One region of the Pandoraea sp. LA3 genome, then DNA from elsewhere that is predicted to be linked to it. Evidence: riboswitches for the same ligand, from Rfam matches in the RefSeq annotation. Region 1 holds a riboswitch; the other holds the start of a gene.
The links. A riboswitch is a leader RNA that binds a small molecule or an ion and turns the genes downstream of it on or off. The one in region 1 is predicted to bind FMN.
Positions count from the first base shown of each region.

Region 1 (12,097 bases):
GATGGAGCGGCTTTTGAAACCCGCCACGTTTTAACGCTGGATGTCAGGCAAGCGGTCGCTTGAACTCGCCCCAACCGCTACATTCGCTGTGACCCTGGTTAGCAAGTACCTATTGCGACAGCCTGTTCGCGTGGCAGAAATCTGCCATGCATGGGTCGCCGGTTCGATAGAACGAGACTATGACCGTTCCAGATCGACGACTCCCCGCGTCTGCGAAATGTGCTTGACTGGTTCGTGGATAGCGAGCTGCGGATCAAGCATCTTCTGATGCTCGATCAGAACTCGGCGCGGCTGGCTTAACGGCCGGCTCGCTTGCGAGCAGTGAGGCTGTACTCGAGCAACGCAATCGTACGATCCATTTCTTGCGTCAGCCCATAGCTGAGCAGGTTCAGAAAGTGGAACGCGGGCACAAGCAACGCAAAGCTTTGGACCCATGCATTGAGATGCCCCCATGCCGGGATCATGAGCATTGCAAAGGCAACAAGGGCGGGGAAGAAGCCAATCTTGTCCAACGCCCCCGCCAGCATCATCCCTCGCTTCTCAAATGCGTTGCGCTGATGTCGGTAGTGCGCAAGCACATACTCGACAGCCTCACCGTCACACTCCGTCAACTCCAGCACCATCGGCAGGTCCAATGCCATGTCGTCATCTAAGGCCTCGAGCAAAGGCGAGAACGGCGTTCGGTACAACGCTCGGAAGAATGGGACGGAGAGCACGACGGGGGAAATGAGCAAGGCAATTCCCAGCAGCGTGACCAGAATGCTCATGGCAAGGACGGTTTGTGCCAGCGCAGGGCTCTCGAAGATGCGGCTCACGATAGCGAGCACCACGCATTCAAGCAGGCCAATCACGCCCAGGGTACGGACCAGCTTCTCGGCATTCTCTACACGTGCTACCCACCGGCTTTTAGGGCGCTCTGGGCGTTTTCGGGTAGTCAGCCTTCGGACAATCCCTTTCACATGGTCAAGATCCTGCCTGCGAATTGTTGGACGAACACGTTGATCCATGCGGCCTTTCAGTTCACGGTGGGTTGTGGGGCTGCTGGAAACAGCCTCTTCACGAACAGGGACTCGCCGCTGCCCGTCACAACCAATTGATGGGTGGCCCGCGTCGCTGCAATATAGAACAACCTCGCCTCCTGTTCGAGATCGGCTGCTTCAGTCGACAGCAGCCCCACCCCAGGGATCGCAACAAAGGGGTATTCGAGTCCCTTGCTGGCATGCATGGTCAGCACCGTCACGGCATCGGCAGTCGGTGAATAGGACTTCTTATCACGTTGCTGCCATTGGTACGGAATTTTGGATCGAACCAATGAATCGACACAGGTCTGCCCTACCGACCAGGTACGATAGACGATCGCCATGTCCTGCCATGCAACTCCTTGTTGATGAGCTTGCTCCAAGCAGCGAGCGATCTCAATCGCCTCGTCTTTGATGGATGGCAGCTTGATAAGATGTGGAGGGGGGCCGTCACGCCCACAGCTAACCGGACGAATCAGCGGTACGCCATCGTCATCGGTGGCCTTCGGGTCTAGGATGTCCTTGGCAATCAGCGCTGCCAGCTCGAGAATCTGCCGAGTATTGCGGTAGTTGATCTTTAGAATCGTCGTGCGCCCCTGAGCCTGCACACCGACACTCTTGAAGCTGAAACCTCGGTGGCTTGACCGCTTGAAGATCGACTGCGCATCGTCATACAGCACCAACAAGTGATTGCTCTCGGGCGATATCATCTGCACCACGAGCTTAAACCAACCCGGCTCAAAATCGTGCCCTTCATCAATCAGCACGGCACCGTACTGATTGCTCGGGATATGTCCACGGTCGACACTGTCGATCACGCGCTGGACCAACGCTGGAAAGAATGCATCTCCTTCCGCACTGGGCCGAGGCTGGTTGTAAGCCTTTAGTTGATCGAAGCACCAACCGTGGAAGTGGCGAACGGATACCTTCTCCGACAGGCCCTTGGCCTCCATCCAACTTTTCAACCGCTTGGACAACGGCTCACTGAAACACAGAATCAGAACGGGCTTCTCGGACGCACCGGCGAGGTACTCGGCACGGTAACCAAGAATCATCGTCTTGCCAGATCCCGCCACGCCGTGGATAACGCGATGACCGTCCCCCAAGCTTCGTGCGAGCTGCTCCTGCTGCATGTCCATCACTGCCATAATATCTGGCAACTCAGGCTCATCGCCAAACAGTTCCTGCTGCTTGGCCGAGACGCGAATCTCTGGAAAGAGAATCCAGCGCACCCGGTCGATCTGCGGCAAGGTCAACTTATCTCGAAACCGATACGGGAACATGTTCCACAGGCGCTCCTGAAAACGCTCTGCATCCTCCGATTCAGTCATCTCATCGGAGCAGATCACACGATCCAGCGGAATCGCATTATCCAACTGCCCATCCATGAACTGCTTACGCGTCATGAACGGAAACACCACACCGTACGCCCACGGAAACCGCAGCTTCCCTTGATACGGGTGCCCCAGAGAATTCACAAGCTGCGGATCGCGCTCGAGGGCGCGGACGATACCCGTAATGTAACGCCTGGCCTGTTCAAGCGGATTAGTGACCTCTTTCGGACCAAAATCACCGTGGATGATCCAATCGCCTGGCGTTGCAACATTGATGGTGCTTGGTCTCCAATCCTTCACTTCGAGCACAAGCAACCCATGTGATGGGTGTAGGATTACAAAGTCCGGATATTTGTCGAGCGAGGCGATACGCACGTCGTACCAAACCTTGTAATCGTCATCCAGCTTCTGTTCAAGTCGTTCGGCAAAGCGCCTCTCACCCGGCCACATTCTGCCAAGACAAGAGGAGAGCGAAGGCACAATGGTTGCCGTTGCCATAAACCAAGGTCTTATAAGTTAGGTTCACTAATCTACCACGCTCCAAAGGAGTTGCTGATGGGCTTTGTCGTCGTCAACCCATCCCGGACGGCACGCTGATTCAGGAGTCGGCCAGCCACAAGGGATTTGTGCACAAGGATGGCAGCAACACTACGACGATAGCGGTAACGTCCGGAAGCAAAGACGCGTTGGCGCAGGGGACCGCTTCCGGCCGATTTTGGTCACTTCTGAAAACTGTTTCCACCCCGACTTGACGTTCGGCAAGTCACCCTTCGAGTATCGTTTTCCCGACGTCGAACGGCCGTTGCAAACCTGCTTTAACTAACCGTGCCTAATAACGCATCGGCAGTCGTGACGGTGCAATATTCGGTGTCCAGATTGGCGAGTGACATCGCGTGAACCTCTTCGGCGCTTCGTTGTGTCCCGTTCCAGTCTGTCCGCGCAAACGTGAAACAGCCGTCAGACACGAGCCATGTCTGGAAACCAAGGTTACCGGCCATGCGGACAGTGGCTTCCACTGAATTATTGGTGATGACGCCCGCCACAACCAACGCGTCGAGGCCTCCGGCTCGAAGCCGATCTTCCAGGTCGGTTCCGATGAACGCACTGTTCGTCTGCTTCGGGATGACCAGTTCCCCCGCCACCGGCGCTGTCTCTGGCTTGAATGCATGTCCTGGCTGGCCCGGCCGGTAGTGAGACGCGGGATTTGTGGAGTCGTGCCGAACGTGCCAGACAGGCCAACCCTGGCAACGCCAGTGAGCCAGCAATCGGCCGACTTGTCGCTCGGCATCGGGGTTATTTCGCTCGCCCCAACTGGGGTGGTCGATCGCGCGCTGCAAATCAATCAGCAAAAGGACTGCGCCGGGAGCAGGAAGTCGGGCTGGCATGTGTTCAGATGTGGAAAGCGACATTCGACGATACAAGAAACGGACGTTCGATTTGAAGCGAACGTCCGTTTTTCCTTTTGTTGAATTACCCGGTTCGGCAAGGCGCGGACGCCATTCAGGCCGCGTGCTTCATTCCACCGAAAGCTTCATCTTTCAGCGACATCACCTTCTCGATGGTGTCAGAGCATGCGTGCGCTAACTCTCTGCCCTTAACCAAGAAGTGCTCTCGAAAGAAGTTGTTGTGTTCATCCGAAGTGTGGAAATGATGCGGTGTCAGAACCGCAGACAAGACGACAACCTCGGTTTCAAGTTGCACCTGCATCAGCCCGGAAATAACGGCTTGAGCGACAAACTCGTGGCGGTAAATTCCACCATCGACGACCAATCCCGCGCAGGCAATCGCCGCATACTTGCCGGTCTTCGCCAGCAATTTCGCGTGTAGTGGAATTTCGAAGGCCCCCGCCACCTCAAAGAAATCGCAGTTGGATTCGGCGATATTTGCCTGAGCCAGGCCTTGAACAAAAGCAGCCCGGCAATTGTCCACGATGTTCTTATGCCAACTGGATTGAACGAAAGCGATGCGACGACCGGAAACAACGGAAGGATTTTGAAGTTGGGTCATGGGTTGATCCTGTGTGAAATTAAACGGGCGCACAGGGCCAAGCCGCGCGCTCGAGGCACGCAACCCACAACCCCGCTCTCTCTCATCCGGACTTTAACCGTCGGCCTCGGGATCACACCGAGTCTGCTGACCTTCCAGGGAATGACATCCCAAGAAGCGCTCGCGGGCTACGTATATTTATACGATTACCGCCGGTGGGGAATTTCACCCCGCCCTGAGAACGAAACAGCATCAAATGCTGCCTGGGGAATCTATCACAAATGCATTGGCGAAATGATCACCTTTTGCCGCGGATTCGACCGGCCCGGACAGTCGCAGTCAAACTCGCGCGGGCGCCCACCACGATTAGCGAGTGCGACACCGAAACGATGCAACACCAACCTTAGTCACCCGCGCGGATCCGCGATAGGTGGGCATCGACAAGGCCCGCGAGTTCCGACGCGTGCTCATGCGCCAGATCATGATTACCCCCTGGGACAACGTGCAACCGTGCGTCAGGCAGCAGTTCGCGCAACCGCTGGCCAACCGCTAGCGGGCTGATCGGGTCGGCATCTCCCCAAAGCAAAAGGACAGGCTGTGCAATTCGGCTTAGCTCGTCAGTCAGGTCAGCGGTGAACGACGTGAACCAGTTCGGGAAAGACGGATTGGCATTGATAAATCCGCTTTGCCAGTCTGCCGCACCCAGCGCGCGTGTATCGATGCCACCAGACGTCACCGTCAAAACAAGATGGGTTATCAGATCAGGCCTTTCCAGCGCTGCGCGAATCGCTAACACCCCTCCCATCGATTGAGCAATCAAGGCCGTGGGTTCGTCGATGTGAGAGACGACCCTTCGAACGAGATCGTCGATGTTGTTGACATCAGGTGCCGGGGGCTCCTGACCGAACCCCGGATACGGAAGGATGACTTTGCTGGCGGGGGTGATCAGCAAACTCGCGAGCGGCTGCCAGAACGCGGTGTTTCCGGATGCGCCCGGCAGGAAAAGCAGTTTCGATGGAGCAGGCAAGCGTAGATTCTCCGTGTCTGGAATATTCGATCAGGCAGGTCAACGAGGCAAACGTCGGGGACCAGAAACCGATCACCCATCAGTTCAATAGCATCCCGCCAATCGGTGCAAGTTGGCGCATTGCCGACGAGAGGGCTTCGATGGTTTGGTCGCCCATGATAAATGCCCCCTATCAAGGCGTGACGATTGCCGCCGGACGAATCGCGATGGGCTTGCCCAGTGTCTGCGCAACGGGTGATGCTCGCACCGCCTCACGAGCGAGTGACTCGTGCGCCGGGGAGGGTGCTGTCGAGAAGTGAAGAGACACGTCGAATGCGGTTTCGTGGTCTTGCCTGTCGATCGTCACTTCGACTGTGACGGCGGGAAGTGTCGCACCTGCGCGCTCGGCAGCCATATCGATGGACATACGAATGCACGCTGCAAGCGCACTTTCCAGCAACTCATGCGGTCGCATGCCCGCACGCCCACCTTTCCCACCCTTTTGCGTATCCGAGGACACCAGACAACGCCCATTGGTCAATTGGACGCCATATGGCTCGCCCTGTCGTGTTGCCGTGATCATGATGGTATCCGTGGCGTCGAGAACTATTGCCAGTGTCTGCGCACAGCGCTGGCTTAGGAAGGCAAGTCGTTATCCCGGTATGGTTTGTGACAGGCTTCGGACGGGGGATTGTTGCCGCCAGGGCAACATGGTGCGCCCCACGCCGGATCTTCTGTCATTCGGTGTCGACACCTAAGATGAAGAGGCTGTTTCATGCCTTAGCGCCCTGACCGAACCGTGTCGGGACGCGTCACCCCATCGAGGTCGCCACCATGAGTCAACGTCTGAACGCTTTCGCCCAATCGCCCGAGCTTTTCAAGAAATTTGTCGAGTTCGGCATGTTGCTGAAGTCGAGCACCGTCGAATCCTCCATCCTGAGCCTGATCGAGATTCGCGCATCGCAGATCAATGGCTGCGGCTTTTGCCTCGACATGCACGTGAAAGAGGCGAAGATTCGCGGTGAGCGCGAGCTTCGCCTGCATCACGTGGCGATCTGGCGCGAATCCCCGCTGTTTTCCCCGCGCGAGCGCGCCTGCCTGGCATGGACCGAAGCCCTGACGACGCTGGCCCCGCACGGGGTGTCCGACGACGTCTACGAGCAAGTGCGTGCGCACCTGTCCGAGAAGGAAATTTCCGACCTCAGTTTCGCCGTCATGGCCATTAACGGCTGGAATCGGTTGAACGTCGGCTTCCGTACGGTGCCCGGCTCGGCCGACAAGGCATACGGCCTCGACAAGGCGAATCTCGCTTGAACACGCGTCACGGCGACCGGCGACGACACCGGCTATCGCCGGTCGTCGCCCACGCGACGCGTCAGCTTGCGGCTTACGCCTGCTTCAGCAGCACCCCGTCGAAGACTTGCAAGTCCAGCGAGCGGATGCGCTCGGTCATGTAGTCGATGAACACGCGCATCCGGGCCGGCAGGTGCTGACGGCTCAGGAAACACAAGTAGTGCCCATAGTCGTCGGGCGCGTGTTGCGCAAGGCATGCCATCAACGTTCCTGCACGCAGATGGTGGCTCACCTGATAGGCCGCCATCTGCGCAATCCCCTGACCGTCCAGCACCGATTGCAGGACCAGATCGGCATCGTTGAACGTCAGCATGGCGTTCGGCGCGACCTTGAGCGGACGGCCGCCCTTCCTGAACTCCCATTCGCATAATCGACCGGACGCCAGCCGGTAATTCACGCAACTGTGATCGGCAAGCGTCTCAAGACTCGTCGGCAATCCATGTCTGGCGACGTATTCGGGCGACGCGCACAACACCATCTGCATGGGAATCACCTGCTTCGCGATGACCTGACTGTCTTCCATGCGGCCGTTGCGAAACGCGATATCGACGCCGTCGGCGGCCAGGTCGACAGGTGCGTCGTCAAGCAACAATTCAATAGCGATATCCGGATGCGCACGACGGAATCCGGCGAGGAGTGGAGCTACGACCTGCCGGCCGAAGCTCGCCGTCGACGACACGCGCAATCGCCCGGACGGTGGGCCTTCGCGTAGCTCCCGCATGTCGTCGAGCGCCTGCACGATGCGCGTCACGCCGGGATGACATTCATCGTAAAAACGTTGTCCTTCGGGCGTGAGCGAGGTGCTGCGCGTGGTGCGCACAAATAGCCGGACGCCCAACTGCGCCTCCAGCTTTTGTACGCTGCGACTGACCGCCGAGCGGCCGATGCCCAGCCGGTCGGCAGCCTTCACGAAGTTGCCTTCCGCCACGACGGCGAGAAACGCCACGACACCGGCATAACTTGTGGCGAAACTGTCCGCCAGCGAATCAGCGCGATGGGTACGATCGGTGCCAGCCCGGCCGGGCAGCGTGCTCGGCCCCGTGACGGAGGGTTTGACCGGCAGCATTGAGAGGGATATCGACATGATGGCAAACCCGCGGTTTGTTGACCATACCGCTAAGACGAGCCACCGGATCGATTTGTGACATCGAATGAAAAAAATCTCGCGAGGCCTTACCTCGTGTCAGACGAGTCGCATGGGATGTGTCGCTCGGACGTAGCCCCTGCCACCTCAGACGCGTGCCATCTCAGCGCCGTGCCAGCGCCGCCGCGATCCCTGCCAGCTTGTCCGGGTTGCGTTGCGCGAGAATGCGCGTCAGGCGTTCGCCGTCGGTCTCATATGCGAGCACCGACTCCAGTTGCCCATCGATGAAGCGTAGCAGCGCCCATTCGCCGTTGACGAGTGCCACTTCGACCCGCAGCGCGTCGCCATAACGACGCGTGCCCGCGAAGAAGAGCTGCGCGAGCCGCTTCCCGCCGACCAGGCTGCTGAAAGCCGAGACCTTGCCGCCACCGTCGCCGATGAGTTCTGCGTTGTCGCTCAGCAGCGCGTGCAGCGCATGGAAGTCGCTGCGCTGCATCGCGTCGGCGAAGGCTGTCAGCAAACGATGCAGCGTGGCGCGCGGCACTGACTCGCGTGGCTTGCCGTCGCGCAACGTCTCCCGCGCGCGTCGTACGAGCTGGCGGACGGCCGCGGGCGTCTTCTCCAGCGTTTGCGCGATGTCGTCATACTCGGCGTCGAACACATCGCGCATCAGAAAGGCAGCGCGAGCGTCCGGCGAGAGACGTTCCAGCGTGTAGAGAAAGGCGACGGAGACGTCTTCGGCGAACTCGTGTACCTGCTCCGGCGTCGGCGGCGCCTCGGCCATCAGCACCGGCTCGGGCAGCCATACGCCGGTGTAGTGCTCGCGCTCGGCCTTGGCCGCGCGCAGGCGGTCGATGGACAGGCGTGTCGTGATCGTGACCAGCCACGCTTCGGCGCTCTCTACCGCATGCGGGTCGGTGTTGTGCCAGCGCAGCCATGCATCCTGCACGACGTCCTCGGCTTCCGCTACGGCGCCCAACATGCGATACGCAATCGCTTGCAGGCGCGGACGGTGACGCTCGAAGAGGAGTGCGGAGTCGGTCATGTCGTGGCGAAGGCCAGAAAATGTGCGGGCAGTGCGCACGCGCAAGGCTGCTCATTTTGCCGCAGCACGACCGCCCCGACAAGAACGACGCGCGCTCAGACCTCATCGAAAAAACCTGGCCCCGCACCGCGACCAGGACGGGGTCCGAGGGTCGGCGAGCCACATCGCAGAAATTTCCCGTGCCCCGGCTCGCCGGTGAACGACTCACCGTCCCACACGACCTTGCCCCGGCTCATGGTGAGCCCCGGCCACGCCTTGAGCTGCATCCCTTCATAAGGGGTGTAGTCGGCCCCGTGGTGGAGGTCGGCATTCGCAATCGTTTTCGCCCGCTCGTCCCAGATCACGAGATCGGCATCCGATCCGATCGCAATCGCGCCCTTCCTCGGATGAAGGCCATAAGCCTTGGCCGGGCCCGTGGCCGTCAGTTGCACGAATCGGGGCAACGTAATGCGTCCCGCAAGAACCCCCTCCGAATAGAGCAACGCCATGCGCGTTTCAATGCCCGGCATGCCGTTCGGAATATGCCTGAACGGCTGTTCGCGCCCGCCCGGGCGCTTCCCGTCGACGCCGTCCATCCGGAACGGGGCATGATCCGACGAGAAAACGGAGAAGAGACCTTCATTGATGGCGTTCCAGATCACTTCCTGATTTTGCCGGTCCCGAGGCGGCGGACTGCACACGCAACGGGCCCCGTGATAGCTGTCGTCGATACCGAGATCGTCGGCGGTCAGGAACAGATACTGCGGACAGGTCTCCGCGTAAATGGAAAGCCCCTTGCCGCGTGCCGAACGAATTTGCTCGACGGCTTCACGCCCCGACACATGCACGATAAGAATCGGAACGTCGATCAGTTCCGCCAGCGCAATCGCCCGGTGTGTCGCCTCACGCTCCACCAGCATCGGCCTCGCGTGGCTGTGAAAACGCGGTGCGGTACGTCCCACGGCTTCCAGCTTGCGCGTCAGCCATTCAATGCAATCGGAGTTCTCCGCATGCACCATGGCCATGGCACCCGACTGGCGCGCGACCGCCAGCAGATCGAGGATCTGAAAATCATCGAGCTTCAGGTCTTCATACGTCATGTAGATCTTGAAGGACGTATAGCCGTTCTCGATGAGATGCGGCAGCTCCGTTTTGAGCAGGACTTCGGTGGGATCGGTCACGATCATGTGAAAGGCGTAATCGATGCATGCCCGCCCCTCGGACTTTGCGTGATACGCCTTGACGGCTTCGGCGAGCGAAGTGCCGCGACGCTGCACGGCGAAGGGCACGATGGTCGTCGTTCCGCCACAGGCCGCCGCGCGGCTTCCGGTCAGAAAATCGTCAGCCATTCGCAGCGGCGGCTCCATCGGTTCATCCAGATGGCAGTGCGCATCGACCCCGCCCGGCGTCACGACGCGGCCCATGACATCGATCTCGTGCGTCGCGGATGGCAAGTTCGCCCCGAGCGCCGCGATTTTGCCGTCACGAATGCCGATGTCGGCCAAAAAGACATCGGACGCCGTTGCCACGCGTGCGTTCCGAAGCACCGTATCGAACTCAAAACTGCTTTGTCTTTCCATGACCGGCATCCTTTCGATTCAATGAATTTAAACAGGATTACTAAATTAAAATTCGCGAGGACCGCGTTGCAACCGCAATACAGGACCACTGACGGCTCGATCAAACGCTGCGTCCGGCCATTTCCATGGCATCTTCCTCGTGGGCAAGACACGTGTCGTCCGAAGGAAAAGCGCGGCAAGGCGCCAGGATCCGGATGCGAACCGCCCTGCCGACCGGCAGCGGCGCTTCACCGTCAAGAAAAATTTCCGCAATGCGCTTTTCCCGATGGGTGGCGCCCGGCACGCCACTCAACGCCACGACACCCGTAACGACCGCCCCGTCGTTGAACGTGATTTGCGCGTTGAATAGCCCGACCAGACTCGGGCGAACATAGCCAACCCTGACGCGCAACCATCGCTTGCCGTCACGCGCGCCGGCTGCGGCCAGGACCGTGCCGGCAAACGCAAGGTCCCGCCCCAGCAAGCGCTCCGCTTCGCGCATGTCTCCCCGGCCCAGGACCTGACGGATCGTCGAACTGGAAATGGGTACCCCCCGGTCCAGCACCGTGTCGCTCCGGCTCACGGTAAACGAATGCTGCTCGCCGGCCTTTGCCAGAAGCGCGAAGTCTCCCGCCCGCTTTGCACCGAACCGGAAGTCCTTGCTCACCTGCAACCAGGCAATGTTCAGGGCGCCGACCAGCACGTCCTCGATGAACGCCTCCGGCGTCAGACTCGCGAACGCCGTGGTGAAGGGTTGCAGCACGACGTGATCGACGTCGCACGTTTCCAGCGCCAGCAGCTTCTCGCGTACCGGAAGAATCTCCGAAGGCGCACACGCCGGCGTGAGCACCGCTTTGGGATGCCGGTTGAACGTCAGCACGACCAGCGCGATCCCCAGCCTCGCCGTTGCGACGCGAGCATGCCAGAGCACCGACTGGTGCCCCCGATGCACGCCATCGAAGTTGCCAATGACAAGGCCGCATCGGGCCTTTGCTCGCCCCTCGGCAAATGTCGAAATGCCACGACTCACTTTCATTCCGATCACTCCGTTCCGTACATCGACTGCGTTTGCCGCTGGACGAAACACACGCAATCTCGTGATCTTTCCAGCCCTCGCGCGGCCCCGGCAAACGCCTCGCCGTCTCATGGAAGGAGTGTACGTCAAATATCGAAACATGTTTACATTGATGTAAACAACAACATAATCGTAAACCAGAATTTTTTCTCAGTTGAAAATAAATATATTGTTAACAACACTGTTTACATGATCTAGCCTGCATGCGGGGCAGCCATTCAGTAAGAGAGAGACAAACTCAAAGGACAGACGATGACGAATTCGAAAGCCGAGACCATTGTTGTGACCGGCGCTGCGGGACTGCTGGGTGCCGCAGTCGCGCGCAAGCTCAAAGACAGAGGAGACGATGTCATTGCCATCGACAGAACCGGTGGACACAGCATCGATGGACTGGACGTGATTCGATGCGACCTCACCGAGATCCATCGCCTTCATGAACTGACCCGCAAGGGCGTCTCGGCCATCATCCATTGCGGCGCTTACTCCGGGCCCATGGTGGCGCGCGACGAGCCTTATTCGATGGTGCAGGTCAACATCGTCGGCACCGCGAACATGCTGGAGATCGCGCGGATTCATCAGGCGCGACGGTTTGTCTTCTGCTCGTCGACGAGCGCCTACGGACACATCGCGCTTCCCGAGGGCGGCCGTATCGGCGAA
Region 1 is NZ_PTPY01000029.1:79,949-92,045, forward strand. Features, by position in the region: gene C5N93_RS09805 (hypothetical protein) at 297-1,007, opposite strand; gene C5N93_RS09810 (3'-5' exonuclease) at 1,016-2,851, opposite strand; gene C5N93_RS09815 (cysteine hydrolase family protein) at 3,169-3,738, opposite strand; gene C5N93_RS09820 (6,7-dimethyl-8-ribityllumazine synthase) at 3,854-4,360, opposite strand; FMN riboswitch at 4,431-4,586, opposite strand; gene C5N93_RS09825 (alpha/beta fold hydrolase) at 4,743-5,366, opposite strand; gene C5N93_RS09830 (OsmC family protein) at 5,539-5,820, opposite strand; gene C5N93_RS09835 (carboxymuconolactone decarboxylase family protein) at 6,180-6,659, shown strand; gene C5N93_RS09840 (LysR family transcriptional regulator) at 6,733-7,782, opposite strand; gene C5N93_RS09845 (RNA polymerase sigma-70 factor) at 7,946-8,827, opposite strand; gene hydA (dihydropyrimidinase) at 8,923-10,386, opposite strand; gene C5N93_RS09855 (bifunctional riboflavin kinase/FAD synthetase) at 10,487-11,401, opposite strand; gene C5N93_RS09860 (NAD(P)-dependent oxidoreductase) at 11,693-12,097, shown strand, end outside.

Region 2 (12,097 bases), on a different contig from region 1:
GTGCAGGCCGCGCAGCAGTTCGGCGAGTGTCTGGTTGCGCGAGGCGCGCGAAATCGCCAGATGGAAGTCGCGGTCGATGCGCATCATGGCCGCGACGTCGCGCGCTGCGATGGCCTCACGCGAACGCGCCAGCACGGCGTGAATGGCCGCGAGGTCGTCTGGCGTGGCGGCACGCGCGGCCAGTTCGACGCAGTACGTCTCGTTGATCATGCGCACGTCGATGATCTCGAGCGCATCGTTCAGCGAGACGGGCGCGACCATCGCGCCCTTGCGCGGCAGGATGACCAACAACCCTTCGAGCGCCAGACGGTGCATTGCCTGGTGCACGGGCGTGCGTCCGAGTCCCGTCGACTGCATCAGTTGCGCTTCGTTGAGCGTTTCGCCCGGACGCAGACGCAACGTGATGATGTCGTGCTTGATCGCTTCGTAGGCGCGTTCCGTCAGGCTGCGGCTGTCCGTGGCGGCGGGCGGCGCGAGGGTGGCTGCGGTGGCATCTGTGGCGATGTGAGAAGCGCGGGACTCGAAAGCGGTGTCGTTGGGCATCGGATGGGGGCGGTCAGTCGGCGATCGCCAGCGCCCGGGTGGCGTAGCAATGCCGGATCGTGCGGCCGAGGACCGGGTCGTGCAGCTCGATCTCGAACTGCTCGCCACCGGCCACGCCGCCAATGGCAGCGAGTGTGCCACAGAACATGGCCGCGCCCGGCGGCAAGCCTTGCGTCCCGAGCTTCGCCATCAATTCCTGCGGCGACAGCAGGCCGTCCACATTGCCTTCCTGATACAGACGCCGCTCGCCGTCCGTTGTCACCCACGAGCGCATCGTCAGACGATCCCAGTGCGCGGCGACGTCGGCGAAACGCCATGCCTCGCGAGCCACCGGCTTGGCACAGACCTGTTTGGAGACGGTCACGCCATAGGCCTCGACTTCGCGGTCGGTGTGATCCGAACCGATGCTCACGAACAGGTCGTCGCCGTGCCGCACGAGGACGCACTCGGCTTCGCCGCTGCTGGTCTGGCCCACGACGTCGATGGCGGCGTCCTGCGAGAGCAGTGCCGGGGCGAGCCGGTAGAAGCAAGGCGTGCTCGACGGGCGGCGTACGCCCAGTGCCGCCAGCTCGGCGATGTGATGCTCGACGGCGTCCTGATCGCGCCCGGCCCAGCCGGCGATGATCAGCGTGTCGACCTGGACATCGACGCGCATGGGGGCGCCGTCGCCGGACACCATCAGTGACAAACGGGAACTCATACGTCCACAACTCCTGAAAAGACCGCTGGACAGCCGATGGATGACCAATCGCGGCGGTCAGTGAAATTCAATTGATATTTGTGTGATATTTCACAAGGAGCATCGACAAAAATCAAGAAGAAAAATTTCTGACGATGTGGTGAAAAACGGGAATTTTTTATGAAAAGCCCCGTCAATCTTGGGTTGCGCGCGTGTCAGGGCATCGCGTATATTGATTCGGCGCTAGTAGTCAGCCGTCGGATTGACCGAATATTTGCGTGATTTTCCGTTCCGGTGTGCGAACCGGCGTCCTCCGCGGGGTTGGAGGAATGCAGCAAATCACGGGGTTCGGCAGCAGGCTCGTCCGGAACCCGGGCATACGAACGCAACGTCTACCAGGTCGGCAGGGGCAAACCTGACCGGCTTCCCACCTTCATCAAGCATCACGCCTCGTGTCATCGCTGCGGCTTCTCTGAAGACGCGGCGCGTCACCGGCGTGGGGTCAAGAACATCAATATCGGCGCAAGGCGCTGCGGGGAGAACGTATCGGATGCATCACGCCATTGACTTCATTCAGGATCTGGCCGTCATCATGCTGCTGGCAGGCATCGTGACGGTCATCTTCAACCGGTTCCGGCAACCGGTCGTGCTCGGCTACATCGTGGCGGGCGTGATCATCGGGCCGTATACGCCGCCGTTCGCTCTCATACATGACGAGAAGACCATCGGGATCCTTGCCGAACTCGGTGTCGTGTTCCTGATGTTCTCGCTGGGCCTCGAATTCAGTCTGCGCAAGCTCGCGCGCGTGGGAGTGACGGCGTTCGTCGCGGCGCTGACCGAAATCGTGCTGATGCTCTGGCTCGGCTACGAGATCGGCCGCTTCTTCGGCTGGAAGGCGATGGATTCGATCTTCCTCGGCGCCATGCTGGCCGTCTCGTCGACCACCATCATCGTCAAGGCGCTCGACGAACTTGGCATGAAGCGCGAACGCTTCGCGCAACTGATTTTCGGCGTGCTGATCGTGGAAGACGTGCTCGCCATCGGCATGATCGCGCTGCTTTCGGGGATCGCCATCAGCGGTCAGGTCGATGCCGGCGAAGCCACCTTCACGCTGGGCAAGCTGCTGCTGTTCATGGTCGTGTCGCTGGTCGTGGGCATTTTGCTGGTGCCGCGGATTCTGGCGTACGTCGCGAAGTTCAAGAGCGACGAGATGCTGCTGGTGGTCGTGCTCGGCCTGTGCTTCGGCTTCTGTCTGCTTGTTATCCAGATGGGTTACAGCGTGGCGCTCGGCGCATTCCTGATCGGCGCGATCATGGCGGAGGCGCGGGAGTTGCACACGATCGAGCGTCTGGTCGCGCCGCTGCGCGACATGTTCAGCGCAGTGTTCTTCGTGACCATCGGGCTGTTGCTCGACCCGAATGTGCTCGTCACGTACGTCTGGCCGATTCTGGTCATCACGGTGGCGGTGGTCGTGGGCAAGATCGTCTCGTGCGGGCTGGGCTCGTACCTCTCGGGGCAGGACGGCCGCACGTCGATGCGCGTGGGCATGGGGTTGTCGCAGATCGGCGAATTCTCGTTCATCATCGCCTCGCTCGGGCTCTCGCTCAAGGTGACCAGCGACTTCCTGTATCCGATTGCGGTGGCCGTCTCGGTGATCACCACGCTGCTCACGCCGTACCTCATCAAGAGCGCCGATCCGGTGACCGGCTGGCTGGGACGCGCCATGCCGGGGCGTCTGGCCTACGTGCTTGGACAGTACACGCAGTGGCTGCAAAGCATTCAACTGACGGGCGACAGCGCGGCGATCGTGACCATCGTGCGACGCATCGTGGTGAGCGTGGCGATCAACCTGGCGCTGGTCGTCACGATCTTCCTCGGCGGCGCGTTCTTCTATCGTCGCCTCGCGGATCTGATGAATCCGTGGGTGTCGGATCCGAGCCTGCAAAGCGCGGTGGTCTGGGGCGCGGCGCTGGTGCTGTCGCTGCCGTTCCTGATCGCGGTGTATCGCAAGCTCAAGTCGCTGTCGTTGCTGCTCGTGGAGCTGTCGGTGCCGCCGAGCCTGACCGGTCGCTACACGTTCCAGGTGCGACGCGTGGTGGCCGAGATCCTGCCGATTGCCGCCATGGTCGGTGTGATCCTGCTGTTGGCAGCGTTGTCGGCGAGCATTCTGCCGTCGACCGAAATGATTGCGCTGATCGTTGTCGGCACGCTGGTGCTGGCCGTCATCATGCGAAGCTGGTTCGTGCGCATGCACGCCAAGTTGCAGATCGCCCTCAAGGAGACGCTCGAACATCAGCCCGATGGCGAGCATGGCGGCAAGGGGCCGTCGCACTGAGGCGTGTTTCGAGCGTCGCCGCGTTTCAGTAGGTATCGACGGCGCGAGTGCATGATTGCGTGCTGCGCCAGGTCGTAAAAAAGCCCGCCGGGGTCATCCTCCGGCGGGCTTTTTTATCGGGTGACGCGTCTGGCGCTGTTTTCGACTGGCTTACGCCTTCTTCGGCGGGAAGTCGAAGATCAGGCAGGTCGTCGTGGCGTGTGCGTAGAGCGTGCCGTCCGGTCCGACGATGCGGCCTTCGGCGATGCCGACCTGACGTCCCACCTGAATGACCTTGCCTTCGGCGCGCACGAGCGGAACGTCGCGGGTGAGGGCGCGGACCATGTTGGTCTTGAGTTCGAGCGTGGTGTAGCTGCGTCCGGCGGGCAGCGTCGAGTGAATCGCGCAGGCCACGGCCGAGTCGAGCAGCGTGGCAAACCAGCCGCCATGAATGGAGCCGAGCGGGTTGTAATAGGGCAATGCCGGGCGTCCCTGAAAGACGGCGCGGCCATTGGCAACCTCGACGGCAATGAAGCCGAGCGTTTCACTGATCGGCGGCATCGGCAGCTTGCCGTCGAACATGGCGTCGAAGATTTCCTGGCCGGACAGGCCGATGACGTCCGACGGCGTGGCCACGCCGTAACGTGCGGGACCGTTGCGGGAGATGCGCTCACGCACGGCGGCTTCGTCGGCTTCCCACTGCGCCAGAACGGCGGTGGCATCCGCGCGGGTGTCCAGTTTGGTATTCATGACGTCTTCCTCGTAACTTTTATCATGCTAGGCAATCGCATTGTCAGGCCGATTATAGGAGTGACCGCGCTCGATTGCTTATTTCGCGTTAGAGGGAAGTGTCGACGGGCAGGAGGCGGGGCGGCGAGGCTTGCTCGTGGTACGCGGCATATCGGTGTACCGGCGTACCGGCGTATCCGTGTATCGGTGTATCGGCGTGCAGGTGTGTAGGCGGGCCGGGGGCGATGAGCGTCGTCGGTCCGCGATGAAACAGGGGCTGACGACGCGGCAGGCGAAGGTGACGCTGCGGCCACGACGGTGCGAGCCGTTGCCGTAAAGGACTGCGTCGATGAGTGACTTTTCGACGCTTCATCGTCCTCTATCTAACCGACAACTCAAGCGGCCTGAGCGTGACTGAGGCGGTAAGTGGCGAGTTCGTCGATGGTCAGGATCGGCAGATCGTGCAACTTGGCAAAGCGCTCGATATCGGCGCCGCGCGTCATCGTGCCGTCCGGATTCATCAGTTCGCACAGCACGGCTGCCGGCTTCAACCCGGCGAGGATCGCCAGATCGACGGAGCCTTCCGTGTGACCGCGACGCGTGAGCACGCCGCCCGGTTGCGCACGCAGCGGGAAGACGTGACCCGGACGCGACAGGTCGGACGGTTGCGCATCGTCGGCAATCGCCGCGCGGATCGTGGTGACGCGGTCGGCGGCCGATACGCCGGTACTCACGCCCTGACGAGCTTCGATCGTCACGGTAAACGCCGTGCCGTAACGGCTCTGGTTCTGCTCGACCATCGGCGGCAGATCGAGGCGGCGAAGCGTCTCGTCGGGCAGGCACAGGCAGACGATGCCGCTGCATTCGCGAATCAGCATGGCCATGGTGGCCGGCGTGATTTTCTCGGCGGCGACGATCAGATCGGCTTCGTTCTCGCGGTCGAGATCGTCCATGAGAATGACGGGGCGGCCATCGCGCATGGCGTCGAGCGCGGCGGCCAGACGGACTTCGACCGGCGCAAGATCGACGAATGCCGGGTAGGCATGCAGATCGTCTGCCGTGGTGCTGTCTTGCGATGCAACTTGGGTATTGCGCTGGGTGCTGGTGGACATGAAACGCTCCTCGCGTAAGTCAATTGGCGAAAAACGTTTTCGGGGCACGCGAACGGACGTGACCATGGGATCTCGTCCCATAGCACGTGGGTGTCGACGCATCTTCTCTCATCCGGACTATGACCGTCGGCTCTGGCTTCGCACCAGATCTGCTGACCCTGCCGGTGTCGCGAAAGCAACGATGGCAAGCGCTCGCGGGCTCATGACGGCGCAGCGCACTGCGCGGCGTCACATACCGCCGGTGGGGACTTTCACCCCGCCCTGAAGACGTGTATTGCCGCCCGTCGGTCGCTGGCAGTAACGCATCGCGCGGCGTCATGACGTAGTCGGCGAGACAGAGCGTAGCACAAGGTCTTGCCGCTTTGCAGCGAAGGCCGCGTCGAGCGCGTGGGAATGGCGGAGTGGATCCGCGCCTCGTCCATCTCCCGGATTTCGCGTCCGGTCTGTTCGGCCACGCCGTGACCGGGTCCGGGCGAGTGGGCCGGACGGCGCGGATGGCGGGATGACGCTCAGGCCTGCGTGCCCTTGACCGTATAACCGGCTTCGGTAATGGCGGCGCTGACTTCGGCGGGGGACAGATCGCTCTGCACGTCGACGCGACCGGCGCCCAGATCGACATTGACCTTGGCGTCGGCGTCCAGCTCGGTGATCGCGCGCGTGACGGCCTTGACGCAGTGACCGCAGCTCATACCTTCGACTTGCACTTGCATGATGTTCTCCTTGAAGAGGTTCGATTGCAGGGTGACACGAATGAATGGAACCGATGATAGACCTTCCCATAGCAGGAAGCTCAAGCGCTTTTTTCGGATGCGTCGGGTGACGGCTCGGACGTCCCCCAAACCCGGGCGGTGCCGATCGCGTTATCTTGAACGATCGGACGGGCGGTCGATACGATGCGTGACAAGTTGCCGCACAGTGCTTGACCTTCCTGTCATGGCAAGGTCTATGCTTTGACGCATGATGACAGTCCTCGTGGGAGGCCCATAAATGACTCAGAACTGGTCGGTCGGTATCGAAGGCATGACCTGCGCATCGTGTGTGACGCGGGTAGAGAAGGCGTTACGACGCACCCCAGGGGTGGCGAGCGCCAATGTGAACCTTGCGACCGAAACGGCGGCTGTCGAGGCCGCGGCCGATGTGAAGCCGGCGGCCCTGCTTGGCGCGATCGAAGCGGCGGTGGCCGATGCCGGGTATCAGGTGGCGGAGCAATCGTTCGAACTCGCCATCGGCGGCATGACATGCGCCTCGTGTGCGGGGCGCGTCGAAAAGGCGCTGCGCAATGTGCCGGGCGTGGTCGAGGCGAACGTCAATCTGGCGACCGAGCGCGCTGCCGTGCGTGGTGTACGCGGTGCCGTGGACATCGCGGCGCTTGCGACCGCTGTCGAGAAGGCGGGATATGAAGCGTCGCCCGTAACGGACCCGGCGCAGGCGGCCCAGACCGAAAGCGGCCCGGCGTGGTGGCCGGTGGCCATCGCGGCGGTGCTCTCGCTGCCGCTATTGCTGCCCATGCTGCTCGAACCGTTCGGTGTGCATGTGATGCCGCCGCCGTGGGTGCAATGGCTGCTCGCGACGCCGGTGCAGTTCTGGCTCGGCGCGCGGTTTTACCGGGCAGGCTACAAGGCGGTGCGCGCGGGCAGCGGCAACATGGACTTGCTCGTGGCGCTGGGCACTTCGGCGGCGTATGGCCTGAGTCTGTACGAATGGTGGCGTGCACCGGCCGGCAGCATGCCGCATCTCTATTTCGAGGCGGCTGCGGTCGTCATTACGCTGGTCCTGCTGGGCAAGTGGCTCGAAGCGCGTGCGAAGCGGCGTACGGTGGAAGCGATTCGTGCGCTGGCGGCATTGCGGCCCGAGACGGCGCGCGTGTTGCGCGACCCGCATGGCGCAGCGAGTGAGGTTGACGTGCCGCTCTCGCAAGTGAAAGTGGGCGATTGGGTCGTGGTGCGCGCCGGTGAGCGTGTGCCGGTCGACGGCGTGATTCGCGATGGCGCAAGCCAACTCGACGAGTCGTTGCTGACGGGCGAACCGTTGCCCATCGACAAGACGAGTGGCGACAAGGTCGTGGGCGGTTCGATCAATGGCGCGGGGACGCTGCGCGTGGAAACGACGGCGGTCGGCGCCGACACGGCGCTCGCTCGCATCATCCGCATGGTCGAAGACGCGCAGGCAGGCAAGGCGCCGATTCAGCGCGCCGTGGATCGTGTCGCGGCGGTGTTCGTGCCGGTGGTGGTCCTGATCGCCATCGTCACGGTGATCGCCGGCTGGGCGCTCGGGATCGGGCTGGAGGCGGCGCTGTTGAATGCCGTGGCGGTGCTTGTGATTGCGTGTCCGTGCGCATTGGGGCTTGCAACGCCGGCTGCGATCATGGTCGGCACAGGCGCGGCGGCGCGGCAGGGCATTCTGATCAAGGATGCCGAAGCGCTCGAATTGGCACATCGCATCAACGTCGTGGCGTTCGACAAGACCGGCACGCTGACGGAAGGCAAGCCGCGTCTGGTGGCGCATCTGCCCGCTGACGGTACGAGCGCAGATACGCTGTTGCGGTGGGCCGCAGCGGTGCAGTCGGGCAGTTCGCATCCGTTGGCCAAGGCGGTCATGGTGGCGGCTGAGGAAGGCGGCCTGACGTCGAAGGTGCCCGTGGCGTCGGATATCGCGGCGCTGCCTGGGCGTGGCATGCGTGCCAGCATTCTGGAGACGTCGGACGCCGGCAACCCGGGCCGCCGCCATGCGCTTCAGTTGGGCAATGCCAGATTGCTCGATGAGCTGGGGGTGTCGCAAGGCGCATTGGCGCAAGAGGCGACGCGTCTGGCGGGCGAGGGACGCACTGTCTCGTGGCTGGTCGAGACTGGTGATGCTGGCGTCGATGGCGTTGGTGACGTGGGGGGCACGACGGCAACGCCGCGGCTACTCGGTCTGCTGGCGTTCGGCGACACGCTCAAGGCCAGTGCGAAGCCTGCCATCGACCGGTTGCACGCACTCGGCGTGCGTTGCGTGATGGTGACGGGCGACAACGCGGGCAGTGCAAGCGCCGTTGCGAACGCGCTGGGCCTCGACGATGTGCACGCGGACGTGTTGCCCGAACACAAAGCCGAAGTCATTGCGCAACTCAAGCGTGACGGCGCCGTCGTGGCGATGGTCGGCGACGGCATCAACGACGCCCCGGCGCTGGCGGCTGCCGACGTCGGCATCGCCATGGGCTCGGGGACCGATGTCGCGATGCAGACGGCGGGCATTACGCTCATGAGCGGCGATCCGCTGCGTGTGGCCGATGCCATCGACGTCTCGCGTCGCACCTGGTCGAAGATCCGTCAGAACCTGTTCTGGGCGTTTGCGTACAACGTGGTCGGGATTCCGCTGGCGGCGTTCGGGCTGCTGAGTCCCGTGATTGCCGGGGCGGCCATGGCGCTGAGCAGTGTCAGTGTCGTGAGTAATGCGTTGCTGCTGCGTCGGTGGCGACCTGCGGATCAACCGGCGGCATTAAGCGCAGTAGATGGTGCCGGCGGGGCGGCGAAACACGTCGGTGAGGCCCGTCGGGCGGGCATCTGAGGGCGGTTTGCCCGGGCACAAGGTGATCGGCGCATAATGAAACCAGCAGAGGCAACGTACCGACGGTGAATCGTCAGTCCGTTGCCTAGATTTTCACTTGCCTTGAAATTCGCCGAAAGCGGCATCATCTAGGTGATATCGTCTGTCTTCCGGCACGGAGTCAATGCTGCCGAATATGAATAGTCTGCATATCGCAAGTTACAACATCCACAAGGGCTTTTCCGCGTTCAACCGACTGCGTGTTCACGAATTGCGCGCAGGGCTGGAGGGGCTGGCGCCCGATCTCGTCTTCCTGCAGGAAGTGCAGGGCATGCACCAGCGGCACGCCGTGCGCCACAGTAATTGGCCGGTGCAGCCGCAGCACGAGTTCCTGGCGGGCGCCATGTGGCGTGATCACGCATATGGCCGGAATGTCGTTTATGAGCATGGGCACCACGGCAACGCGATTTTGAGCCGTTATCCGATCGTCAAATCGGACAATCACGACATCACGACCTATAGTTTTGAGAAGCGCGGCATGCTTCATTGCGAAATTGCCGTGCCGGGGCTGGAGCAACCGTTGCATTGCCTGTGCGTGCATCTGTCGCTGGCCGGCCAGGGCCGACGTCGCCAGTTTGAGATGCTGACGGAGCGGGTGGCGGACGCCATTCCTTCGGATGCACCGCTGATCATCGCCGGCGACTTTAACGACTGGAGTAATCAGGCGGACCGTCTGCTGGCTGAGAAATTGGCGCTGACGGAAGTGTTTCAGAATAGCGCTGGTCGCCCGGCGCGCAGTTTCCCGAGCGGATTGCCGCTTTTACGACTTGACCGTATTTACGCACGCGGCTTTCATATCGAAGGGGCGCAAGTGTTGCATGGGCGTCCCTGGTCACGGATCTCCGATCATGCGCCGATCAGTGCCCGACTCGTGCCGTCGGATACCGGGAAGGCCGTGAACGGATCCTCTCTCCCGTCGTTCAACCCTCGTTCCCCCCAGTGAGGTCGCCATGAACATCGGACAAGCGGCGCAGGCCAGCGGCGTTACGGCCAAGATGATCCGGTACTACGAGAGTATCGGCCTGATGCCCCCGAGCCCCCGCTCCGAGGCAGGTTACCGGCGGTACGGCGAACAGGATCTGCATTTGCTGCGGTTCATTCGTCAGGCGCGTCGGTTGGGTTTCGGTATCGACCAGATTCGTCAGTTGCTGGCGCTCTGGCAGGATCGTGGCCGCTCTAGCGCACAGGTGAAGGCACTGGCGCAATCTCACGTCGACGAGCTCAATCAGCGCATCGGCGAACTCGTCGCCATGCGCGACACGCTGTCGCATCTCGCCGTGCATTGCCATGGCGACGACCGGCCGGACTGTCCGATTCTGGAAGGGCTGGCGGCCGCAGAACTGCCCGGTAGTCTCGGTGCGAACAAGGCGCAAGCCGATTGCGGCACGATGGCTGCCGCGTGCGGCAGTGCGACACAACCCGCGGCGGCGCCGTCGGCGAGCGCAGCCAACGCCCCTGCGGGCGGCCCGGCGGTTGACAGCGATGCCCAAGGCGCGCGCCATGCGCCGCAAGGCTGACGACGATGGCATGACGTGATGGGCGTGTCACATTCGACACGTCAGCTACCCCGTGACGCGCCGCAGCAGCGGCGCTTTTTTTGTCATTCGAATTTTGATCACGCCAGTGCGACAGCGGGTCGCAGCGTGCTTTGGGGTGAGATTTTGTTTTTCTATGTTGTTGATTTTTAATTGAATTTAATGGAATTGACTCCATTCGAAGTGATGCTCTAGCAGATTTTGTTGGTTTTTCACATATAGGGGCTAACCCTTAACGGGAAAACCCTATATAATGCGAAGCACTGCTGCGATGCAGCACACTAATTGAATTGGAGAAACGTCATGTTTGCCGCCCTGTTTGAAGTCGTGAACACTTGGTTTGAAACTGCTGAACGCCGTCGTCGTGAGTCGTTCCTGGCTGAGTCGAAGGACATCATTGAGCTGGAACAACGTATCCGCGCGCTCGAAACCGCCGGTTACTAAGCAAGTCTGAAGTCCTTCCGGACGAACGGTCGTCGCTGGCGCAGCCAGGCAAGTCGATCGTCTCATCGGGCGATTCCCGTCATTGTGTAATGACGTGCGACGGCGCCCAGCCGTGAGTCCGGATGCCGTTCCCGTTGTTCCGGGATCGGTGAAAACAAGCCCGCCACTTCGGCGGGCTTTGTCGTTTACGGCGTGTCTCCCGAAGTCTCAGTGCAACATCGACCGCTTCTCTGGACTCCTGATAAAAATAGTAGGTTTTACTCAACGGTCCGGTGAGTGATTGCGGCTGTTGGCCCGAACGACCCACGACACCGGCGTTCACATTTCAGTAATGAGTCGGGCTGACCGTGGTATTTTTGTTAATGCAATTGATAATCATTGCTATTATCAATAAACTTTCGCCCAATTGAGATGTCGCGCCGTAGGCGTGAGTCTCTTGACGGTGCCGTTGTCGTACGCAGCTTTCCTTTCTTGTGGCTTGAGGGCAGGGGGTGATTTCCGACCGGCGAATCTCTTCCTCGTCCGGGCAATGCGTGATTGCCGGGGCGTTTCCTCGAAGTTGTTCCTCATGTCGCTCGCTTCCCGTTCTTCCCGTATTGCCCGAGCTCCTCGTTCTGCTAATGCCGGTATGCCTGCGCCTGCCGCCGTCCGATGGCTGTCGTTGCGCCCGATCGTTGCCGCTTCGGTACTGGCATTCGGTTCGTCTGTTTTTAGCGCCGGTGCGATCGCACAAACCACGCCGCCGGGTAATGCGGGGCAGGCAGGTCAGGCGGGAGCGCAGAACGACGTCGCTCTACCGGCCGTGACGGTGCAGGGCGCGCGCGAAGCGTCGCCGAACGACACGCCGCCGGCCTACGTAGGCGGCCAAATTGCGCGAGGCATGAGCTTTGGCGTGCTTGGCAACCAAAGCACGCTCGACGTGCCGTTCAGCATGAGCGCGTACACGTCGAAGATGATCGAAGACCAGCAGGCGCGTACGCTGGCGGACGTGCTCGACAACGATCCGTCGGTGCGCATGTCGCGCGGATTCGGTAACTTTGCGCAAACGTTTGTGATTCGCGGTTTTACGCTGGCGGGCGACGACATTTCGCTTAACGGTCTTTATGGCATTACGCCGCGTCAACTCGTGTCGACCGAAGCGCTCGAACGTGTCGAA
Region 2 is NZ_PTPY01000030.1:76,909-89,005, reverse strand. Features, by position in the region: gene C5N93_RS10490 (GntR family transcriptional regulator) at 1-543, opposite strand, end outside; gene C5N93_RS10485 (DUF2848 domain-containing protein) at 557-1,243, opposite strand; gene C5N93_RS10480 (cation:proton antiporter) at 1,773-3,557, shown strand; gene C5N93_RS10475 (PaaI family thioesterase) at 3,708-4,286, opposite strand; gene ribB (3,4-dihydroxy-2-butanone-4-phosphate synthase) at 4,661-5,377, opposite strand; FMN riboswitch at 5,474-5,650, opposite strand; gene C5N93_RS10465 (cation transporter) at 5,887-6,087, opposite strand; gene C5N93_RS10460 (heavy metal translocating P-type ATPase) at 6,365-8,923, shown strand; gene C5N93_RS10455 (endonuclease/exonuclease/phosphatase family protein) at 9,099-9,905, shown strand; partial or broken gene cueR (Cu(I)-responsive transcriptional regulator) at 9,913-10,302, shown strand; gene C5N93_RS10445 (DUF3563 family protein) at 10,801-10,941, shown strand; gene C5N93_RS10440 (TonB-dependent siderophore receptor) at 11,570-12,097, shown strand, end outside.
Region 2: it holds a riboswitch for FMN, as region 1 does, so the genes downstream of both, ribB (3,4-dihydroxy-2-butanone-4-phosphate synthase) here and C5N93_RS09820 (6,7-dimethyl-8-ribityllumazine synthase) in region 1, are expected to answer to the same signal.